DNA from 3 places in the Paenarthrobacter sp. NPDC089714 genome. Region 1 is predicted to be linked to each of the others. Evidence: predicted binding sites of a transcription regulator. Region 1 holds the regulator's gene; each other region holds the start of a gene.

Region 1 (7,157 bases):
GCTGCGCGGCGGCCCGAACGGAAGTCGTACACCGGCCAGTTGTGCTCGCGGGCGTGCCGGCGCAGTCGGGCATCCGGGTTGATGACCACGGGGTGGCCAACCAACGTGAGCAAAGGAATGTCGTTGGCGGAGTCGCTGTAAGCCCAGCAATGGTCCAGGTCCAGGCCCTCGCGGTCCGCAACGAACTGGACAGCCACAGCCTTCGCCGGACCGTGCAGGATGTCGCCCACGAGCCTGCCCGTGTAGGTGCCGTTCTCAATCTCGCCGACGGTTCCCAGCGCGCCAGTTAGACCAAGCCGCGTGGAAATGACGGTAGCCACCTCGATGGGAGTGGCTGTGACGAGCCAGACTTTGCGGCCAACCCGCAGGTGCTGTTCGGCCAATGCCTTGGTACCCGGCCAGATCCGCGACTCGATCATCTCGTCATAGACCTCTTCGCCCAGGGCCTTGATGTCGTCGACCGAAATGCCTGCAGCCAAGGTCAGCGCGGAGTCACGGACGGCATGGACGTCTTCCATGTTCTCGCCACGCATCACGAACTTGAACTGCTTCCACGCGAAGCCGGCAGCCTGGGACAGCGTGAAGGCCTTGCGCTCGTACATTTTGCGGGCCACATGGAAGAGGCTGGCGCCCTTCATCAGGGTGTTGTCGACGTCGAAGAAAGCGGCCTCGCCGGTGTGCTGCGGCACCTTGGCATCTGCGAGCACAGCGGCGTCCTTCTCGTCGGGCATGCCTTGAGTCTAGTCAATTGCAGGTGCCTCGCGCTTCGCGCCATGGTCGGACGCCGCATGGGCGCTGCCGCCGCAGCCGGTAACGTTGAGTCATGCCTATTCCCGACGTCGTCCTCCTCACCAAAGCTGACTGCCACCTGTGCACCGCGGCGCGTGCCGCCGTCGAACGCGTCACCTCAGGCCTGGGCGTGCAGTGGAGCGAAACATCGATCGACGGTGACGCGACCCTCCGTGACCGGTATGCCGAGGAGATTCCGGTGCTGTTGGTGGATGGCGTACAGCGCGACTTCTGGACCATCGATGAGCAGCGACTCACCCGTCTTTTGAAGAAAGCGCTGGAGGGCTAAGGGGCGCCGCTCACGGAAGGAAATGGCTTTTTGTTGAGCCCGGTCAGGGGCCATAGAGTGGAACAACAAGCGACGCAATGGAGAATACCGTGACTGCGCTGGAACCGTCACCGGAGGCAACAACCGGGGACAACGAACCTGCCGCCAAGCAGATCCCGCCCGCGGCTGTGGCCCGGATGACCCTCTATTTGCGTGCGCTCAACTCCCTCCTTGCCGAAGGCGTGGAACGCGTTTCTTCGGATGCACTGGCGGAGGCCTCCGGCGTCAGTTCATCGACGCTGCGGAAGGACCTTTCCTATGTCGGTTCGTACGGAACCCGCGGAGTAGGGTATGAGGTCCAGTACTTGAGCCGGCACATCGCCGCTGCCCTCGGACTGACGCACGACTGGAAAGTGGCAATCGTCGGTGCCGGTAACCTGGGCAAGGCGCTGGCCCGGTACGGTGGCTTCGAATCCCGGGGCTTCGACGTGGTGGCCATTTTCGATGCCGACCCCATGGTGATCGGCAACGAGGTTGGCTGGCTCAGGGTCAGCGACTCGGCAGAACTGGAGCGGGTCCTGGAGCGCACGCACACCAACATGGTTGTTCTGGCCCTCCCGGCGACGGTGGCACAGGAAGTATGTGATCGCGTGATCGGGGCCGGAATCCGCAGCATCCTCAGCTTCGCCCCCGTGCTCCTCCAGGTACCTCCGCACGTCAACCTTCGCAAGGTGGACATGGCCACGGAACTCCAGATTCTTGCCTACCACGCACAACGGGCGCAGACACCGGGTCAGGCCGTTTAGCCTTCGCCGGGTCCGCGCCCGCTGGTCAGTTCTGCTTGGGTTCAGCGGCCGTACGGGTTGCCGAACGCCTGCTGCTTGCGGAAGTAAGGTGCCGACGCCGGCAGGTACAGCATGACGATTGCCGCGACTCCCAACAGGATCACCAGCAGCTGCAGGATGCCGTACGTTGCGCCGAACTGGAACAGGCCGGTCAGGCCAAGGACCGAGATGGCGGCGAAGACGGTACCGAGGATTCGGGCCCAGTTCTTGCCCTTGCGGACAGGGAATGCCACCAGCGCATAGAGGCCGAGGGACACGATGGCACCGATCACCGCGCCAACGGTGATGGCGCCCTTCATTCCTTCAAGGGAACCTTCAGGGAACTCGGTGCCCTGGGCTGCTGCCTGCTGGACCATGGAATTGATGAACGCATCAGAACCTGTGGTTGCCAGGAGCAGTGAGCTGATGGCCGAGAGGATACCGGCGGCCACGATCATCCAGAAGGCGATGTTGACCATCTGGGGGACCGTGCTGGGACCCGGTTGCTGGCTGGGCCAGTTGGTGTCCTGGCCGTACTGCGGGACGGCCTGGCCATAGGGCGATCCGGGCTGCTGGCCGTAGGGAGAGGGCTGCTGGCCGTACTGGGGAGCCTGCTGGCCGTACTGCGGCGCGGACTGCTGCCCGTACTGGGGAGCGTTCGGAGCCTGCTGGCCGTATTGCGGCGCGGCCGGCTGGCCGTATTGCGGAGCGTTGGGGTCGGACTGTTGGCCGTATTGCGGCGCCGAAGGCTGGGACCCCTGCTGTTCCGGAGTGGAATCGCCCGGGTTTGACGGCGGGTAGGGAGGGTTGCTCATGGCATTCCTTTGCTTGGTCGACGGCTGATACTGCTGGGGTCAACAAGAACAAAGTGCCCCCACCATGGTTCTGAATCCACCGTACCCCCAGCCTCCCGGTGGTACGGAGGATCACACGCAGGAATTTCCCGTGCGTGGAGAAATCATCACGCAGGCGTACATAGCCGTACTCCTGCATGATGAAGGCCGCGGGCCTCCGTTGGGAGGCCCGCGGCCTTCATCATCGCTGCTGTTAGTGCACGACGGCGGTACCCGGGTTTCGCGTCAGGCGGTGCCCTTGACTGCCTTGAACCAGAGCTGCGAGTTCGGGAGCCACATGAGGACGACGGCAACGGCGCTGACCAGGAACCCGAACCAGTTGCTGCCCAGGCCCGCGCTGGGACCGCCCATGTTGATGGAACCAAAAATGGCCAGAAGCAAAGAGACTGCTGCAAGAACCGTCAGGGCCAGCCGTGCCCACTCTTTGCCTTCCTTCATCTTCATGGCCAGGACAACCTGCGCTGCTGCGACGGCAAGGCTGATGATCAGCAGGATCAGCGCGACAGCTGCCAGCCCCGGTATGAAGGCGAAGGCCGCGATGATGGCGAAGAGTCCGATCAGCCCGAACAGCAGGCCGAGCAGTCCCGAAATCACCCAGATGAAGTAGGACACCTTCAGCTCCGTGGGCAGCCCCTGGACTTTGAAGATGCCTGAGAAGCCGCCTTGGGGGAGGACGTCGTTGAAATTGCGCGGTCCGTCGGTGGGCATTTCGAAGTGGAAACCACCCTGCTGGCCCTGTCCTGGCTGGCCGGGACCCGGCTGCTGGTACTGGGGCGGCTGGTTTTGGGCGGGCTGCTGGTACTGGCCCGGCTGCTGGTACTGGCCCGGCTGCGACGGCGGCTGGTAGCCCTGGGGTGGTTGGTAGCCCTGCGGAGGCTGGTAACCCGCAGGAGGAACATTGCCGGGCTGCTGTGGCTCGGAGCCGGGCTGCTGAGGCTGTGGTGCTTCGTCTGGGTTACTCATGGCATCACTGTAGACCGCGGGTTGAGGGTTGCATAGGAAATTTGGGGCCAACTCGCAGCCAAATACCGGGTGTGTGCCGAACAATGGACGGGTGATTTCCGAGTATGCGAAACGGCGCCCCCGCACACCAAAGATGGGCGGGGGCGCCGTGGGGCCGCTTCCAGCGAAAAGGCTAGGCAGCAGCCGGTGCAATGAAGGCGAGTTCAAGGTTGATGACAACCTTGTCGCTGACCAGGACACCGCCGGCTTCCAGGACGGCGTTCCAGGTAAGGCCGAATTCCTTGCGGCTGATGGTGGTTTCACCGGAGACGCCTGCACGGGTGTTGCCGAACGGGTCCGCGGCCACGCCGTTGAACTCGGTCTCGATGGCAACTTCCTTGGTGACGCCCTTGATGGTGAGATCGCCCACGAGGTCGAAGCCGTCACCGTTGGCCTTCACGTGGCGGGAGACGAACGTGATCTCCGGGAACTTCTCCACGTCGAAGAAGTCCTCGCCCTTGACGTGGCCGTCGCGGTTGACGTCGCCCGAGTCGAAGCTGGCGGTCTGGATGGAAGCGGTCACCTTGGAATCGGTCAGGGCCTCGCCAACTTCCAGCGTGGCTTCGGCTTCCTTGAACTGGCCGCGGACCTTGCTGATGCCCGCGTGGCGCACGGTAAAGGCGATCTCGCTGTGGGAGTTGTCCAGGGTCCAGGTGCCGGTGGAGACGTTGGCGGGAAGAGTCATCATGGTGTTGCTCCTAGGTATAGGGATGGATCGTTGGGCTTACCCGGCTGATCTGATCGAGCTGTTTACTTGAAGCGTCAACCGAGCTTCGTGTCTAGTATAAACATGCATATGCATCCTTTATTCCAACTTCCCGGAACATTTTGGGAAAACTTTGAGTTCTACTAGCGGTAGAAGATTTCAGATCGCCCCGCATCTTTGAGAAACTGGTAAACATGCCCCAAGCAACTGTCCATCTGCTTCGCCATGGCGAGGTCCATAACCCCGATGGCGTCCTGTATGGTCGGCTGCCTGAATTCCACCTCTCCGAGCGCGGCCGGGAGATGGCCCGCATGCTGGCCGAGCACTTTGTGGTGCGCGCAGACCAGGGCGCCAGGATTGTCCATTTAGTGGCGTCGCCGTTGACGCGTGCCCAGGAAACCGCCATGCCCACGTCCGAGGCTCTGGGGCTGCCCATCACCACGGATACGCGGATCATCGAGGCGGAAAACCACTTTGAGGGCCTCCACCCAACGCGGAGCGAGTTCCTGAAGCCCAAGCACTGGTACTACTTCCGCAACCCCCTGCGGCCCTCCTGGGGCGAGCCCTACAAGGAGCAGGCAGCGCGCGTCATCGCCGCTGTGCAGGATGCCCGGCTCAAGGCCATCGAACTCGGCGGCGACGGAGCCGAAGCCATCATGGTCAGCCACCAATTGCCTATCTGGGCCACCCGGCTCTCAGCTGAAGGCCGCCGGCTGGCCCACGATCCGCGAAAGCGTGAGTGCACTTTGGCCTCGCTTACCTCCCTGGTTTTCGACGACGACGGCAAGGTGGCCCGCGTGGACTACAGCGAGCCTGCCGCTGTCCTCCTGCCCGGTGCCGCCAGCACCCCGGGAGCGTGAAAGGGAACCGTGGATAAGAAGAACGTCTCGCGCCGCGGCGCGCTCACTGCCGGTGGGGTCCTCCTTGCAGGGCTCACCATGGGACTCTCGGCCTGCGCCCAGCCGGACTCCCTGGCGGACCAGGCCCGCAAGGGAGACAACAAGAACTATGTTGCAGGCGACGGATCCGTCACCGAGTTCGCAAAGGCGGACCGCAGCGCTCCCGTGGCCCTCAAAGGTACCCTTTTCAACGGAACAACCGTGACCCCGGATGTCCTCAAGGGCAAAGTCACCGTCTTGAACTTCTGGTTCGCTGCCTGCGCCCCCTGCCGTGTGGAAGCTCCGCAGTTGGAAGCCCTCCACCAGGAATTCAAGGACCAGGGCGTGCAGTTCTTCGGCGTCAACCTTCGAGACGAGAAGGCAACCGCCGAAGCTTTCGACAAGACCTTCAACCTGACGTACCCGAGCTTCAATGACAAGGATGGCGCGGTCCTCCTGTCGGTGTCCGGCATTGTTCCTCCGAACGCCGTTCCCACCACGCTTGTCCTCGACAAGGAAGGCAAAGTTGCCTCCCGCGTGCTCGGCGAGATTGAAAAGAGCACCCTCAAGGCCCTCATCACGTCCGCAGTGGCCGAGTAGTACCCATGAACAGTCCCTTTGCCGAGACCATCCTCAACGGATCATTGCTCCTGGCCGTGCCAGTGGCCTTGTTGGCGGGACTCGTTTCCTTCCTCTCTCCGTGCGTCCTCCCGCTGGTGCCCGGTTATCTTGGCTACGTCACCGGGTTGAGCGGGGTTGACCTCCAGAAGCAGCGGCGGGGCCGCATGCTGGTGGGCATTGGACTGTTCGTGCTGGGTTTCTCGGTGATTTTCGTTTTGCTGGGCGGCGCCTTCGGCCAACTGGGCACGCTGCTTACGGGACCGCAGAACGCCTGGATCACGCAGTTGCTGGGCGTCCTGGTGATCATCATGGGCATCGTCTTCATGGGCGGGTTCGCGTGGTTCCAACGCGACGCCAAGATCCACGCCAAACCGCCCGCCGGCCTGTGGGGCGCTCCTCTGCTGGGGCTGACGTTCGGGCTGGGTTGGGCGCCGTGCATTGGGCCGACGTACTCCGCAGTGCAGTTGCTGAGCATGTCCGGGGGATCCTCGGCTGCGAAGGGTGCGCTTTTGGCGTTCGTGTACAGCCTGGGACTGGGGGTGCCCTTCCTGCTGATTGCCCTGGCCGTCCGCCGCGGCATGGGCGTGATGTCCTTCTTCCGTACGCACCGCCTGGCGATCCAGCGGGTAGGCGGCGGCATTTTGATTCTGCTCGGCATCCTGATGGCCACCGGCGTGTGGGGCCACTGGGTGACCGAGTTGCAGTACTGGTTCCAAACCGATGTGAAGTTGCCGATCTGATGAGCGAGTCCGTGAAATCCAAGAAGAACGCCGCCAAAGGCAGTGACACAGGCCTGACCACAGGCAACCCCGGCGAGGACAAGCTGAAAAAGGCCAAGTCCGAGGCCGCACTGCCCACCCTGGGCATCCTGGGCATGCTCCGGTGGGCCTGGACCCAGCTCACCAGCATGCGGACCGCGCTGTTCCTCCTGCTCCTGCTGGCCATTGCGGCAGTGCCGGGTTCGCTGTTTCCGCAGCGTCCGGCCAACCCGGTCACCGTCACGGACTGGATCAAGAACAACCCCACCTTCGGGCCTTTCCTTGATGCCCTCCAGATGTTCGACGTGTACTCGTCGGCGTGGTTCTCGGCCATCTACCTCCTGCTTTTCATCTCGCTGATCGGCTGCGTCACTCCGCGTGCCATTGCGCATTACAAGGCGATGAAGTCACAGCCGCCGCGCACGCCCAAGCGTTTGTCCCGGCTGCCGGAGTACGG
Region 2 (7,157 bases), on a different contig from region 1:
TTGGACGATGCTGCGCGAACCGTCGCTGGTGGCCCAATGGCACGGCTGGGAAACCGACGAGCTGACCGACGAAATCAAACAAATCTACTTTGATCCGAGCGTCGTGGAAGGACCGGACCACACCAGCCTGACCGTTCGCGGCGGCGATGAATTCGAGCTCCATCCCGTCTCCGGCGGCACCGAAGTCAAGGTCACGCGCGCCGCGCTGGACCACGACTCTGAGTGGGCCGAATGGGACGAGGACATCACCCAAGGCTGGCTCACTTTCCTGAACCAGCTCCGCTTCACCCTGGAACGCCACCCGCACGGCAAGCGCCGGACGCACTTTGTCTCGGTCTCCGGTGGCGGGTCGGCCATTGAGAAATTGGGGTTGGGCGATCTTCCGCCGGTCGGCGACGAATACTCACTCACACTGACCACCGGCGAGTCGATTTCCGGGAAGGTCTGGTTCAAGAGCCGCCACCAGGTTGGCGTCACCGTGCACAGCTACGCCGAACACGGCGATGGGCTGCTGATCGTCGCCGAACAGCTCGCGATTCCGGAGAAAAGGCCCGACGGCGGCGCCATGGTGATTGCCTCCACTTACGATTTGGGGGCCCACACTTTGGCGGACATCCGGTCCTCGTGGGACAAGTGGAAGGACTCAGGCTCCGGGTCCTGATGGTTGCTGCCGGGCACTCCCGGGTCTGCCGGGTAAGTTACCCGCGGTAAAGCTGGCACACTTGGTAGCGTGCCAGCTTCCGCGTCTTCGCCCTCATCCGTTCCCTCTGCCGTTTCCGATCCTGCGTCCGGTTTCTCCTTCTCGGTGGGCCAGCGACTGACTGAAACGTCGTCGCCGTCGGACGCTTTGGTGGACGCCAACGGCGGCGAATTCCTTGGCAGGACCGGAACCATCAGCACGCCGCACGGAACCATCCAGACGCCCGCGTTCATCGCCGTCGGAACCAAAGCCACCGTTAAAGCCGTACTGCCCGAGTCGATCGCGGACCTCGGCGCGCAAGCGGTCTTGGCGAACGCGTATCACCTGTACCTGCAGCCCGGACCGGAAATCCTCGACGCCGCGGGAGGCCTCGGTGCGTTCATGAACTGGTCCGGGCCTACCTTCACCGACTCCGGTGGATTCCAGGTGATGAGCCTTGGCTCGGGGTTCAAGAAAGTCATCGACATGAAGAATGTGGATACTTCCGGGCCCGACGACGCCGTGGCACCAGGCAAGGAACGCCTGGCGCACATCGATGACGACGGCGTCTGGTTCAAGTCCCACCTCAACGGCGACAAGCACCGGTTCTCCCCCGAGATCTCCATGCAGGTCCAGCACCAGATCGGCGCGGACATCATGTTTGCCTTCGACGAGCTGACCACGCTGCAGAACTCGCGGGCGTACCAGGAAGAATCGCTGGAACGTACGCGCTTGTGGGCTCTGCGTTGCCTGGACGAGCACTTCTCCTTGACGGCCTCCCGGGTGGGCAAGCCCTACCAGGCGTTGTTCGGCGTGATCCAAGGTGCCCAGTACGAGGACCTGCGGCGCAAGGCCTGCCGCGACCTCGGCGCCATGCCCTTCGACGGCTTCGGAATTGGCGGGGCGTTGGAGAAGGAGAACTTGGGGACCATCGTGCGCTGGTGCAACGAGGAACTTCCCGAGGACAAGCCCCGGCACCTGCTGGGGATCTCCGAGCCCGACGACATTTTCACGGCCATTGAGAATGGTGCCGACACCTTCGACTGCGTCTCCCCCACCCGCGTGGCCCGGAACTCCGCCTTCTACACCCCGTACGGCCGGTTCAACCTGTCCGGGGCGAAGTACAAGAAGGACTTCGGGCCGCTGCAGGAAGGCTGCGACTGCTACGCGTGCCTGAACTACTCGCGCGCCTACATCCACCACTTGTTCAAGGCCAAGGAAATGGTTTCGGCGACGCTCATCTCCATCCACAACGAGCGCTTCGTGGTGAAGATGGTGGACGATGCGCGTCTCGCCATCGAGTCCGGGGATTTCTTCGAGTTCAAGGCCGAGACGTTGGGGCAGTACTACTCGTAGCCTTTGGTGGGCGCCGGGTTCGCCGGAAACGTGCTTGGAGGCTGGGAAACCTCCAGCGACTGGGCACCGTTCCAGCGAACCCGGCGTGGGCTTACGCTGCGACTACTCCGTAGCTCGGCTCGCGCTTCTTGATCCAACCCACCACCAACACCGTGATGGGCACGAAGATGAACTCGACGGCGGTCTTGTAGACGAAGCCCACCAGGACGTAGTTGACGAACGAGCCTGCATCCGAGATGCCGATCACCGAGGCAGCGATGCTGCAGAAGATCAGCGTGTCCACGAATTCGCCCACCACAGAGGAACCCATGAGCCGGGCCCAGAGGGTCTTTTCTCCGGTGCGTTCCTTCATCTTCACGAGGATCCAGGAGTTGATGGTCTGGCCGGCGAGGAAGGCGAGCAGCGAAGCCAGGACGATCTGCGGAACCGGGCCAAGTGCGCCCTCGATGGCTGCTTGCTTGGCGGTTCCGTACTCGTCGTCGAAGCCGGGAAGGATGATGATCACCCAGTAGCAGAGGGACGCGAACACACTCAGCGCAAAGGACGTGATGATGGCTTTGCGGGCAACCTTGAACCCGTAGACCTCACTCATCACGTCGCCCAGGATGTAGGCCAGCGGGAACAGGAAGAACCCGCCGTCGGTGATGATCGGGCCGAGCACCACACCCTTGGAGGCGCCAATGTTGGACAGGATCAGCACCACGGCCATGACCGCCAGCATGATGCCGAAATAAGGGGATCCGATAGAGGCAAAGCGGGGAGCTGGTTTGCTCAACGTGCTGGAGCCTGAGGGCGAGGGCATGGGTCATCCGTTCGTAGTGGTTCGCGCAGGCGCTCGTTTCGAGGCCGCCCCGCTGTATTAGCACTGTGTTTGGTGGGGCATCCGGCCCGTCACCAGCTACATTCTCCCACCTCCCCAACCCTCTCTCACCAAACCACCCCACCTCCCCAACCCTCTCTCACCACCCCAACCACCCAACCCTCTCTCACCCCACCACCGTTCCCGCCCACCCCTCTCTCACCTCCTTTTTGAACACGTTCAGAAGTCGTGGCATACTCATTCTTGAACACGTTCAAAACCTGCTCGGAGGAACCATGGCCGCCAAAAGCGAGCAAACCAGACAACTCGTAGCCGACGTCGCACTGAAGATGTTCCGCGAAATCGGCTTCGAGAAGACCACCATGCGAGCTATCGCCCAGGAAGCCGGCGTCTCGGTGGGCAACGCCTACTACTACTTCTCCTCCAAAGATGAGCTGGTTCAGGAGCTGTACCTCCAAGTCCAGAACGAGCACGCCGTCGCAGCGGCGAAAGCCCTCGAAGGCGTCCATGATTTGGCCGGGCGCCTCAAAGCAGTCCTCCACAGCGGCATCGACGTCATGACCCCGTACCACCAGTTCGGTTCCGACTTCATCGCGACGGCGATCCGGCCGACGTCGCCCGTCAATCCGTTCGGCGAGGCGTCCACCGCCGCCCGGGACGCTTCGCTCGCGATCTTCCGCTCCGCCGTCGACGGTTCTTCACCCGCCGTCGCGAAGAAGCTGCGCGCCGACCTCCCGGAACTGCTGTGGCTCGCCCACATGGGGATCGCATTGTTCTGGGTGTACGACCGGTCCGAGAACCAACGCCGCACGCGCAAACTGATTGACGGCGCGGCACCGCTGGTGGCTCGCGGGCTGTCGCTGGCGAAAATTCCGGGTGTCAGCAAAGTGTTCGACGACGTCCTCGGCTTGGTCCGCAACGTCAGGGAAGCCTCATGACACGGACGGTGGTGCTCGCTGGGGCTTCGGGGTTCATCGGCAGCTACTTTCGGCGGCGGTTCGTTGAGGAGGGATGGCAGGTGCGGACCATTGGTCGCGATGCTTCGGCTGACGCGCAATGGAACGACGACGGCGGCATGGCCAGGGTGCTGAACGGCGCCGAAGTGCTGGTGAACCTCGCCGGACGGACCGTGAATTGCCGTTACAACGAACGGAACCGTCGGGAAATCCTGGAATCCAGGCTGCTGACGACGCGGTCATTGGGGGTCGCGTTGTCCCGCTGCGACGAACCTCCGCGGACATGGATCAACGCAAGCACTGGAACCATCTACCGGCATGCGGAGGACCGGCCGCAAACGGAAGAGGCGGGGGAACTCGGCAGCGGATTCTCGGTTTCCGTGGCCCGTGCGTGGGAGGACGAACTGGCCGCGGCTGCCGTGCCGGCCACCCGGAAGGTGCCGCTTCGGATCGCCATCGTCTTGGGTGGGACCGGTGGCGTGATGGGACCCTTCCGGAACCTGGCTCGCGTGGGCTTGGGCGGACATATGGGTCCGGGCACACAAAAATTCAGTTGGATCCATGTGGAGGACTTGTTCTGGGCCGTGTTGTTCATCCACGACCGGCCCGAGCTTACTGGTCCCGTCAACGCCGCGTCGCCCTACCCCGTGGAGAACCGCGAACTGATGTGGTTGGTTCGACGAAGCCTCGGTGTGCCGTTCGGGCTTCCGACGCCGAAGTGGTTGTTGGAGCTGGGCGCGGTGATGATCCGCACGGAGACGGAGCTCGTCTTGAAGAGCCGCTGGGTGGAGCCCCGCAGGTTGCTTGACGCAGGGTTTGCCTTTGAACACCCGTCCTTGGCGGGCGCCCTCAACGAGATCGCGGCGGCAAAGTCATGAACGACTGGAACGACGACGAGATAGCTTTGGCCGAGCCGCGTCCAACACAGTACGCCTCTCGGGACCGCGTGATTTTGACCGGCAAGGGTCTCGCGGTCGGTGTCCTGGTTGCCTATGTGGTCTTCAGCTTACTGCTGACCATGCAGGCTCCGGGTTGGGCATTGATCTTCTTCATCTACGCGGCCATCCCCGCAGCATTCATCGGCACCGCGGTAGGGGCCGTCCTGGGATTCGCTCTTCGTCGCGTTGGCAATCAGTGGTTTCACGTTGCCGCATTCTTCGCGGCCGGCGCCTTGATCTGTGTACCCTTCGGCGGCTTCTCAAGCCTGGGCGCAACTCTTTTCAGCCTGCCCATTGCTTTGGCCGCGGGTATGGGCCGGTTATCAGTTTGGAAGCTCGTAAAACTCAACCCCCAACCCTCTCTCACCTAACCACCCGTTCTACCCAACCCTCTCTCACCGAATGACCCCTTCTCCTAAGCCCTCTCTCACCGTGCTTCATCGACGCGCATCCGCCTGCTCACGGGATTGCCAACGTAACGCGGCACTGCCTGCATGTACTCGGCGTAAGTAGGACCGAACTCCTCGAGGAGCACCTTTTCCTCCCACAAAGCCCCGAGGTGTTCCACGAGGATCCCAGCAGGTAACGTCGCAAGGGCCCAGGAGGAACCTCGGAAAATCGCCACGCCCGCATGGATCAGCCACCATCCCAGATACATGGGATGCCGGCTCGCCGCGTAAGGACCACTGGTCACCAACTCCTCGGGACGTCCTAAAACGAAGTTGCCCTTTGTGTGGCGACGGCGTTCTGCAACGGCCCACGCAGTAACTCCCACTCCTGCGGCAACCACGATCACCCCGGCAATCCTGCGCATGCCCCGCATGGGTGCGACGCGTGTCGGATAAAGCCGACCGAGCACGACATCCAACACCAACCCGACCACCTGTCGGGGTGGCAAAGGGACGCTGGCTGCCTCCCGTTTCAGGACGAGTGCTGCCCTCCGAACGATGATCATGGCATGAACCATATTCCTGGCATTGCTGGAAAGCCACGGCCGGTGCGCGGCTGGTGAGAGAGCGACCGCCCACACCAGCCAATCGGTGAGAGAGCGTCCGCCCCAAAGGGCGATTCCGTGAGAGAGCGTCGGGGGGACCACAGCCTTAAGGGCGTCGGGCGCCCAAGCTGCGTGCCGCCGTCGTGCGTCGCCAAACGCGACCCTGAAACCTAAGGAAGTGTTAGGAAATCACCTCCCGCGTTGGCTGTGCCGTGCATCACCCATAGTTTGGAATACGTCCTCTTCACCCCAAGAGGGCCTTTCTTAGTCGACGAAGAGCCATGCGCAAGGACGCCATGAGCACGAGCTTCATGGACAGAACGAACTCATGAAAGACACGGCTGCCGCGTGCGCAGCCGGCCAGGAAGGTTCATTGATGAGCACCCAACAAGCTGCGCCCCTCAGCCAGGCGGCACAAACCCGCAAGGCCGTGGGCAACATCCTCAAGGGCTCCGCGGGCAATCTCGTGGAGTGGTTCGACGTGTACGTCTACACGGCGTTTGCGGCGTATTTCCAGTCGCACTTCTTCAATTCCTCGGACGATCTCCAGGCGGGCCTCGAAGCGATGGCGGTCTTCTCGACGTCGTTCCTCATGCGACCCATCGGCAGCTGGTTCTTCGGCCGCTACGCAGATCGTAAGGGCCGCAAGGCGGCGCTGACGCTGAGCGTGACCATGATGTCCGCGGGCTCTTTTGCCATCGCCATCCTGCCGACACAGGACGTGATCGGCCTGTGGGCAATGATCCTGCTGGTCTTTGTCCGCGTGGTCCAAGGCTTCTCCGTGGGCGGTGAGTACGGGACAAGCGCCACGTACATGTCGGAGGCTGCAACGGCGAAACGGCGTGGCTTCTTCTCGAGCTTCCAGTACGTGACGCTGGTGGGCGGACAGATGCTGGCCCTCCTGGTGCTCGTGATCCTGCAGAACACCATGACCAAGGAAGCCCTGACTGAGTGGGGTTGGCGCATTCCGTTCGCCGTAGGTGGTGTCGCTGCGCTCGTGGTGCTCTGGCTTCGCCGGTCCATGGAAGAAACGATTTCCGCAGATCAGCTCCGCGCCGCCCACGTGAAGGTGGAGGGCGAGGCACAGCCGGGAACCATGAAGCTCCTGTTCACCAAGCACTGGAAGCCGCTGCTGATCTGCATTGGCATCACGCTCGGCGGCACGGTGGCGTTCTACACGTACACCAACTTCATCCTGAAGTTCATGAACGATACGTCCGGCATCCCCAAGACCGACACCTCCGTCATCAACTTCTGGGCGCTGTTCATCTTCATGCTGCTTCAGCCGGTGTATGGCCTGATTTCCGACAAGATCGGCCGCAAGCCGTTGCTGGTGTGGTTCGGCGTGACGGGCGTGCTCTTCACGTGGCCACTGCTCTCCATGCTTGCCGGCACCAAGGATCCGTTTATGGCC
Region 3 (7,157 bases), on a different contig from region 1:
AACCACACGTGGTTGCCAATGACAACGTCCCTGGCGGGGTTGACGCGACGGCCCGTGGCGACGTCGAAGATGGGATGCCCATCGTCGGTCCGGAATTGGGTGCTGCTGGCGATCATGACGTCGTCACCGAACATGACGGCGGCTCCCTCCACTGCGCTGACCACGGCGACGCTGGTTGTGGTGAAGTCTGCGCCTGTGCGTACCGTTGAATCCTGGCCGACTCGGACGTTCATGCTGAACGGCGACTTGTTGCTGGGACCGATGACGAGCGTGCCGTTGTCGCAGTCGAAAACGGCCTGCAGCTTGGCAATACGGGCGCCATCCGCGACGATGATGCGGTTGTTCCTGCCTCGAAAGGTCACCGCGATGCCGGTTTCAATGGCCCGGGAACACTCGATGCTGTTCCCGGACCCATCGCTGTGGTCAGCCAGTACTGAGAGTTTGTTCACCTTGGCAGCGTACCGGGAGCTTTTTGTGCCCTCAGACGCAGCGTTGCCTAGACCGCGACGAGCCTGACGTCGCGACTGCCAGCATTGATGGTGACCTCCAAGGACTTCACATCAAGGGGGACGGTGGCCAAGTGGCGCAGGTGCAAGGTGCCCCCAACAGGGACCACGTGGTGGCGTGTCGACTCACCGATCACTGATGCTACGGCTGTACCTGCGGGCGCGGAGACCGTAGCCGTCAGCTCACGTGTGGAGCCGGGAATGTTCTGCCGGTACTGCGGATAGGGGATGGCTTCCGCGAAAGGGTTACCCGAATCTGTGACCAGGATGTTGTCGCGATGGGTGCTTGAAGCGTCGGCCGCGCCCAGCCCCGATGCCGTCAAAACCAACAGCGAACCCTGGTCCCTTTGTTCCACGAGATAGTCCAGTATGGCGGTGAACGCCTCCATGGACTGCCGGTCTTTGACGCCCAGGTTGTTGGCGTGCCACATCATGACGATGCCGGCCCTCCACTCCCGGGCCCGGTCCACCAAAGCCGTTGCCCGTCCTGGCTCCGTGTAGAGGTCCAGGCTGTAATGGTTCTGCCCATCCCGCAGCACGCCATCCAGGGGACGGTAATAACTGTCCGGGAGATACCCGGAGGCCAAGGCGTGGAAGTCGTGGATCAGCCTGCCAGCAGCTGTTCCAGCCCAGGCTGCCACCGTCCTGGATGGCATATGGCCGTCATAGCGGATGCTGGCACCGCCCGGGGGAGCGAAGCAGTCGATCGGAATGCGGGGCAGGAAGCGGCCGAGATCCTGCAGTGCCCCCACGATTTCCTGGTGCAAGGCGTCGTCCCCGGACGCGTCCCTGTGGGTGGCGCCATGGTTCCACACCTCGCCGCCGTGCTGCAGGCAGTAGTGCTGGATGTTTTGCCAGGTATCGCTTTCGGTGCGTACGCTTCCGATCCGTTGGGTGGTGGTGACCCGCGTGAACGGCAGGTTGCGCTCAACCAGGAGCGGCAGCACTTTGTCCCTGAAGTCGCGTGCGCCGTCGTCGAAGCGCAGGGCCACGGCACCCCGGCCGCCTGTGCCGATCCGGCCGCCCTTCCGGGCCAGGAGCGCTTGGCGGAGCAGCTCGCGCCGCACTGGATGAGTCACACCCGGGAGTCTACGGGACACCCGTGTGAGTGATTTCACGCATCCGGGCGGCCACTGCGCCGGGATCCAGCCCTAGAATGGTTACTGAACGTAGAAGTTCTGCCGCCGGGTCTGCGTTCGCAGCCGGCGGATTTTCTTTGCTCTCGTTCAAGGCGCCGTGGGTGGACCGAAGCCCGCAGCGCATGTGCCGCAGGACTACTCCGGGCGGCCGACGCCATCTGCATACGAAGACGTATGTGGTTGACCCAAGGAAGGTAGTTCTGTGAGCCAGACGTCAGATTCTTGTCTTGATAAGTGGATGGGCCGGGAGGCCCTCGCCGAGGCCATGATTCCGGTGATCGGCCGGCTGTACCGGGAAAACAACGTGGTCACCAGCATCCACGGCCGGAGCCTGATCAACAAGTCCACCATGAACATCCTGAAGGCCCACCGCTTCGCCCGCCGGATGAGCAATACAGAGCTGCTGCTCGAAGAGACCGCGCCCCTGCTGAATGCCTTGGCTGAGCTGGAGCTCGGCGCTGCCGCGATCGACATCGCCCGGCTGACCGAAAAGTACCGTGCAGAAAACGGCGCTGTCTCCCTGGATGAGTTCCTTCGCGCGGAGTTGGCTGACGTTGTGGGCAAGCGCGGCGCGGACGACCGCACCAGCACCGACGTCGTCCTCTATGGCTTTGGCCGCATCGGACGTCTGCTCGCCCGCCTCCTGATCGAAAAGGCAGGCGGCGGACACGGGCTGCGCCTCCGTGCGATCGTTGTGCGCAAGGGCGCCGAGAACGACCTCGTCAAGCGCGCCAGCCTGCTGCGCCGCGACTCCGTCCACGGTTCCTTCGAAGGCACCATCCGGGTGGACGAGGAAGCCAACACCATCACGGCCAACGGCGTCCAGATCCAGGTGATCTACTCCGACAACCCCGCCACGGTGGACTACACCGCCTTCGGCATCAAGGACGCACTGGTGGTGGACAACACCGGCCGCTGGCGCGACGCAGATGGCCTCTCCCAGCACTTGCAGAGCAAGGGTGTTGCCCGCGTCCTGCTGACCGCCCCCGGCAAGGGCGACCTCAAGAACATCGTGCACGGCATCAACCAGGCCGACATCACCGACGAAGACAAGATCGTCACCGCAGCCTCCTGCACCACCAACGCCATCACCCCCGTGCTGAAGGCCCTGAACGACAAGTTCGGGATTATCCACGGGCACGTGGAGACCGTGCACTCGTTCACGAACGACCAGAACCTGATCGACAACTTCCACAAGGGCGACCGCCGGGGACGCTCCGCTGCCCTGAACATGGTGATCACGGAAACGGGCGCCGCCAAGGCCGTAGCCAAGGCCCTCCCGGAGTTGCAGGGGAAGCTCACCGGCAACGCCATCCGCGTTCCCACGCCGGATGTGTCCATGGCCATCCTCAACCTCAACCTCGCCAACGGCACCACGCGCGATGAAGTGAACGACTACCTCCGCGAGATGTCCCTGCACTCGCAGCTGCGCAAGCAGATCGATTACATCGATTCGCCGGACGTTGTTTCCACTGACTTCGTAGGGTCCCGCCGGGCCGGCATCGTGGACGGGCTCGCTACGATTTCCAACGACAAGAACCTGGTTGTCTACGTCTGGTACGACAACGAGTTCGGCTACTCCTGCCAGGTTGTCCGCGTGATGGAGGAGATGGCCGGCGTCAACCCGCCGTCGTTCCCCGCCCGCGACATCGTGGCCCCCATCGCGGTGCTTGAGGCAGCCAACGCCTAAGCCAAAGTGTTACCTGGGTTTCCCGGCTGGGTTACTGGAATCAGCCGGGAAACCTGCTCACAATGGGGTCATGGAAAATGAATCTACGTTGGAGCACGAAACCACGCTTGAACACGCCTTGGACGTGGCCAAGGCCAACCACAAGCAGGCACAGAAACTGCTGGACCAGGCCGTCGCGGCCAATGCTGCCGGCGATGTCACGGACGAGCGCGTTGAGCAATTGCGGGGACTCCTGGCAGTGGCAGCCGAGGACCTGCAGCGGGTGATGCGCGAGCAATAGGCCAGCTATCCTCGATCCACCGTGTGACTCTCCCTGCACACTGTGGACAGCGGCTTCGTTGTCGGTGTTTTGTCCTACGCTCGAAGGGCAACGTCACCCCGATAGAACGGAGCCCCTTGAGTATCACGTGGTCTGCCTACAAGCGTGCCCGACGCCGGTCCCGGCAAGCCTGGGCCATCCTGGGGCTGCTGGCCGCCACCGTGGTGGGTGGACTGACGTGGTTTTTCACCGCCGGGCAGTTCGATGCTGTGGGCCCGTGGGTCGCAGGCCCAACGGAGGCGCCCGTCTTTGACGCCGCCTGGATGAAGCCGCTCCCGGGCGCCGTCCGCGTCCAGGCCCAGAAAGCGTCTGAGGCCCTGGACCAGCTCGAGGTGAAGGGCAGGTCGTCGAAGAGCGACTATGACCGCACCGCTTTCGGCCAGGCCTGGCTGGATGTTGACCGCAACGGCTGCGACACCAGGAACGATATCCTCCGCCGCGATCTCGCAGGCGTCGAGTTCACCACTGGTTCCACCTGCAAAATCGCCGCGGGAGAAATCCAGGAGCCCTACACTGGCGCGTTTGTGTCGTTCCGGAGGGGCCAGGACACCAGTTCACTCCTCCAGATCGACCACGTGGTGGCGCTGGCCGACGCCTGGCAGAAGGGGGCCAAGGAGTTGTCTGCCCAGCAACGCCAGATGCTGGCCAACGATCCGCTGAACCTGATTGCCGCTGACGGACCCGCAAACGTCAAGAAGGGCGCAGGGGACGCCGCAACCTGGCTGCCGCCCAACAAGAACTTCCGTTGCCATTATGTGGCCCGGCAAATATCGGTGAAAACGGCTTACAAGCTGTGGGTCACACAGGCCGAGAAGGACGCGATGAAGCGTGTCCTGGCCTCGTGTCCGGAGCAGCAGGCCATTTACAACGAAAGGTGACCATGCCCCAGTTGCCAGGTGCCGCCGTCGTCGATCCTCTCCAGAACCAAGCGCTGCAGTGAGGTTTCGCGTGGCAGTGCGTCCAAGCCTTCGAGCCCACGGTGCCGGAACGTGAAGTAGACGGCATCGGTGGGTGCGTCCGTGCAGCGGTCCAAGGTGAAACGCCTGGCGAAGGACGCGATGTTGCTCTCCGGAAGGTGGTTCGCCAGGTAGGGATCAAGCATCCATGACTCGCAAGTGGCTGTTGCAATGGGCTTGTCGGGAAAATGGCCGGCGAAGAACAATTTCGCGTCCCTGAAACTGGCGTCAACGGCGGCTGGCGCGAGAGCCCCGGCCTCGGGAATGTGGACGCCCAGCACCCAAGACCTTTCCTGCCCGTCTTCAGCCTCGGGTGACTGCCGTCGGACCAAGTGAAACTGCAGCCTTCCCAGCCGGAAGAGATTCCCCGCCATGTGCAGGGTCAACCAGGCCCAGGTGTCCAGCCCAAACCGGCCGTGGACACGCCTGTTGATGCGCAGTTGGAGTCCCACGTCCGCCAGGGACGCGGCTGACACCTCAGGAGTAATGGCCAAGCCGAGATGATAGGAATGCACCAAAGGCGCGAACCGGAGCAACGCAGTAATCCATTCGGACTCCGTGGGTCCGTTGGAGATGACGCTGTCCGAGGGGAAGGTTCCCAGCCTGGCCTGCAGCGCCTCGAGAGCCTGCTGGACGCCGGGGCCCGGAGTTGCCGCAAGCAGGTCCGCGCATTCCCGCGCATCCTCGCCTGTGATGTCGAGGAGTTGGAACAGCTCCGCGCGGTCTCCGGTTGCCATGGGTTAGTGCCCGAACGGATCGGGGTCGACCCCGGGCATCCAGGTCAGCCCCGGGACTCCCCAGCCGCTCTTCTTCGCCTGCTTCATGGCTTTCTTCGCATAGCGGTCCACGAGGCGGTTGACGTACAGCTTGCCGTCCAGATGGTCGAACTCGTGTTGCATGACGCGGGCGAACCAGCCCGTTGCCTCGAACTCAACAGGTTTTCCGTCGCCGTCGAAGCCCTGGACGCGGGCCCACTCGGCCCTCTGGAGAGGGTAGTGCTCACCGGGAAAGGACAAGCACCCTTCAACATGCTCCTCGGGATCCGGAAGGGCGCCCGACACCTTGGACAGGGTCAGGACAGGGTTGACCAGGACGCCTTGGTCCGGCGCGTCGTCATCGTTGGCGTACTTGTAGACGAAGATCCGCTTGCCCACTCCGACCTGGGGTGCTGCCAGGCCAACCCCGTTTGCGGCGTCATTCGTTTCGAACATGTCCGAGATCAGCTGGCGGAGTTCGTCGTCAAAGACGTCCACTTCGCTGGCCCGGCGGTGGAGGACAGGCTCGCCCCAGATGGTGATTGGCAGGACCGTCATGTCTGTACTTCCTTAGTCAGTGGCTGCGACCCCTGGTGACTCCGGCAGGAACCACCAGCGGACCAACAAACAAAGGCCGCACCGGATATCCGGTGCGGCCTTTGGGAACCGGCTTTCCAGCCAATCCCGGTGGGGTGAGCGACGGGGGTTGAACCCGCGACCTCCTGGACCACAACCAGGCGCTCTGCCAACTGAGCTACGCCCACCATGCGCCTCTTGGTCTGACCGTTTGACCGGCTTTCCGTGAAGGCAACGACAAACAGCTTACCTGCTGTTTGGGGGTTCAAAGTCCACTTTTGCCGGTTTCACCGAAAAAACCCCAAAAAATGACGCAGATCACACGTCGTCGGCGGCCTTGAGGGTCTCTGCCGAGGCTGTCGTCTCCTTGGAAATGCGCTGCGCGGTAGCGGTGTCCGGTCCGGGGGCAGGCACAAAGACAGCTTCGCGGTAGTACCGGAGTTCGTCGATGGAGTCCTTGATGTCACCGAGGGCCCGGTGGCCACCATGCTTCGCCGGTGCTTGGAAGTAGGCGCGTGGGAACCAGCGGCGGGAGAGTTCCTTGATGGTGCTGACATCGATGACGCGGTAATGCAGGTGTTCAATCACGTTGGGCATGTCGCGCGCGAGGAACATGCGGTCGGTGCCCACGGAGTTGCCGCCAAGCGGCGCCTTGCGGGGATCCGGAACCCATTTCTCGATGTACTCCAACACCAGGGCTTCGGCCTCGGCCATCGTTTTGCCATGGGGGAGTTCGTCAAGGAGCTTGGAGCGTGTATGCATGTCGCGGACGAAGTCGTTCATCTGTTCCAGCGCTGCGTCGTCAGGTTTGATGACGACATCCACGCCATCGCCAAGAATGTTGAGCTCGGAGTCGGTCACGAGCGCCGCTACTTCGATCAAGGCGTCGTTGACGAGGTCCAGTCCGGTCATTTCGCAGTCGATCCAGACGATGCGTTCATTAGTAATAGGCACGCGCCCAGCCTATCGGTCAGGTTCCTGCCAGTGCTCCGATGGTACGATTTTTGGGCACGGCAGTGTCATTTCTTCCTGCTGTGACCCACCTCCAGAGATTCGTAATTCCGTCCCGAAACATCAACGGGCAAACGATTGGATGAAACCACATGACGGTGCCCGTACCCGCCGCCCAGAAGGCCGGGAGAGCTGCGGCGCCCGTGGGGACCGCAGCAGCCGAGGTGGATAACCCCCGTTCCCCGCTCATCGCCGGTTTCATCGG

What was found. The regulator Rex, encoded in region 1, represses fermentation and respiration genes when NADH is low (regulators of the CRP and FNR family bind a similar motif). The targets are predictions, from matches to a motif close to CTTGTGAANNNNTTCACAAG.
Region 2: ACIPY3_RS17240 (queuosine precursor transporter) is a predicted target of Rex. The motif match lies at 3,062-3,081, and genes of this name have one in related genera.
Region 3: ACIPY3_RS06735 (glyceraldehyde-3-phosphate dehydrogenase) is a predicted target of Rex. The motif match lies at 1,608-1,627, and genes of this name have one in related genera.

What each region holds. Positions count from the first base shown of each region.
Region 1 is NZ_JBIVGX010000018.1:33,347-40,503, forward strand. It holds gene ACIPY3_RS21075 (HAD family hydrolase) at 1-731, opposite strand, end outside; gene ACIPY3_RS21080 (glutaredoxin family protein) at 824-1,078, shown strand; gene ACIPY3_RS21085 (redox-sensing transcriptional repressor Rex) at 1,156-1,863, shown strand; gene ACIPY3_RS21090 (hypothetical protein) at 1,905-2,696, opposite strand; gene ACIPY3_RS21095 (hypothetical protein) at 2,961-3,698, opposite strand; gene ACIPY3_RS21100 (YceI family protein) at 3,871-4,422, opposite strand; gene ACIPY3_RS21105 (histidine phosphatase family protein) at 4,638-5,303, shown strand; gene ACIPY3_RS21110 (TlpA family protein disulfide reductase) at 5,382-5,921, shown strand; gene ACIPY3_RS21115 (cytochrome c biogenesis CcdA family protein) at 5,927-6,682, shown strand; gene ACIPY3_RS21120 (cytochrome c biogenesis protein ResB) at 6,682-7,157, shown strand, end outside.
Region 2 is NZ_JBIVGX010000011.1:39,185-46,341, forward strand. It holds gene ACIPY3_RS17230 (SRPBCC domain-containing protein) at 1-661, shown strand, start outside; gene tgt (tRNA guanosine(34) transglycosylase Tgt) at 731-2,035, shown strand; gene ACIPY3_RS17240 (queuosine precursor transporter) at 2,127-2,837, opposite strand; gene ACIPY3_RS17245 (TetR/AcrR family transcriptional regulator) at 3,131-3,793, shown strand; gene ACIPY3_RS17250 (TIGR01777 family oxidoreductase) at 3,790-4,689, shown strand; gene ACIPY3_RS17255 (hypothetical protein) at 4,686-5,120, shown strand; gene ACIPY3_RS17260 (methyltransferase family protein) at 5,177-5,704, opposite strand; gene ACIPY3_RS17265 (MFS transporter) at 6,120-7,157, shown strand, end outside.
Region 3 is NZ_JBIVGX010000003.1:18,280-25,436, forward strand. It holds gene ACIPY3_RS06725 (acyltransferase) at 1-449, opposite strand, end outside; gene ACIPY3_RS06730 (polysaccharide deacetylase family protein) at 497-1,585, opposite strand; gene ACIPY3_RS06735 (glyceraldehyde-3-phosphate dehydrogenase) at 1,848-3,335, shown strand; gene ACIPY3_RS06740 (hypothetical protein) at 3,406-3,615, shown strand; gene ACIPY3_RS06745 (HNH endonuclease family protein) at 3,732-4,532, shown strand; gene ACIPY3_RS06750 (acyltransferase domain-containing protein) at 4,517-5,347, opposite strand; gene def (peptide deformylase) at 5,351-5,923, opposite strand; tRNA gene ACIPY3_RS06760 (tRNA-His) at 6,054-6,129, opposite strand; gene orn (oligoribonuclease) at 6,260-6,895, opposite strand; gene mptB (polyprenol phosphomannose-dependent alpha 1,6 mannosyltransferase MptB) at 7,045-7,157, shown strand, end outside.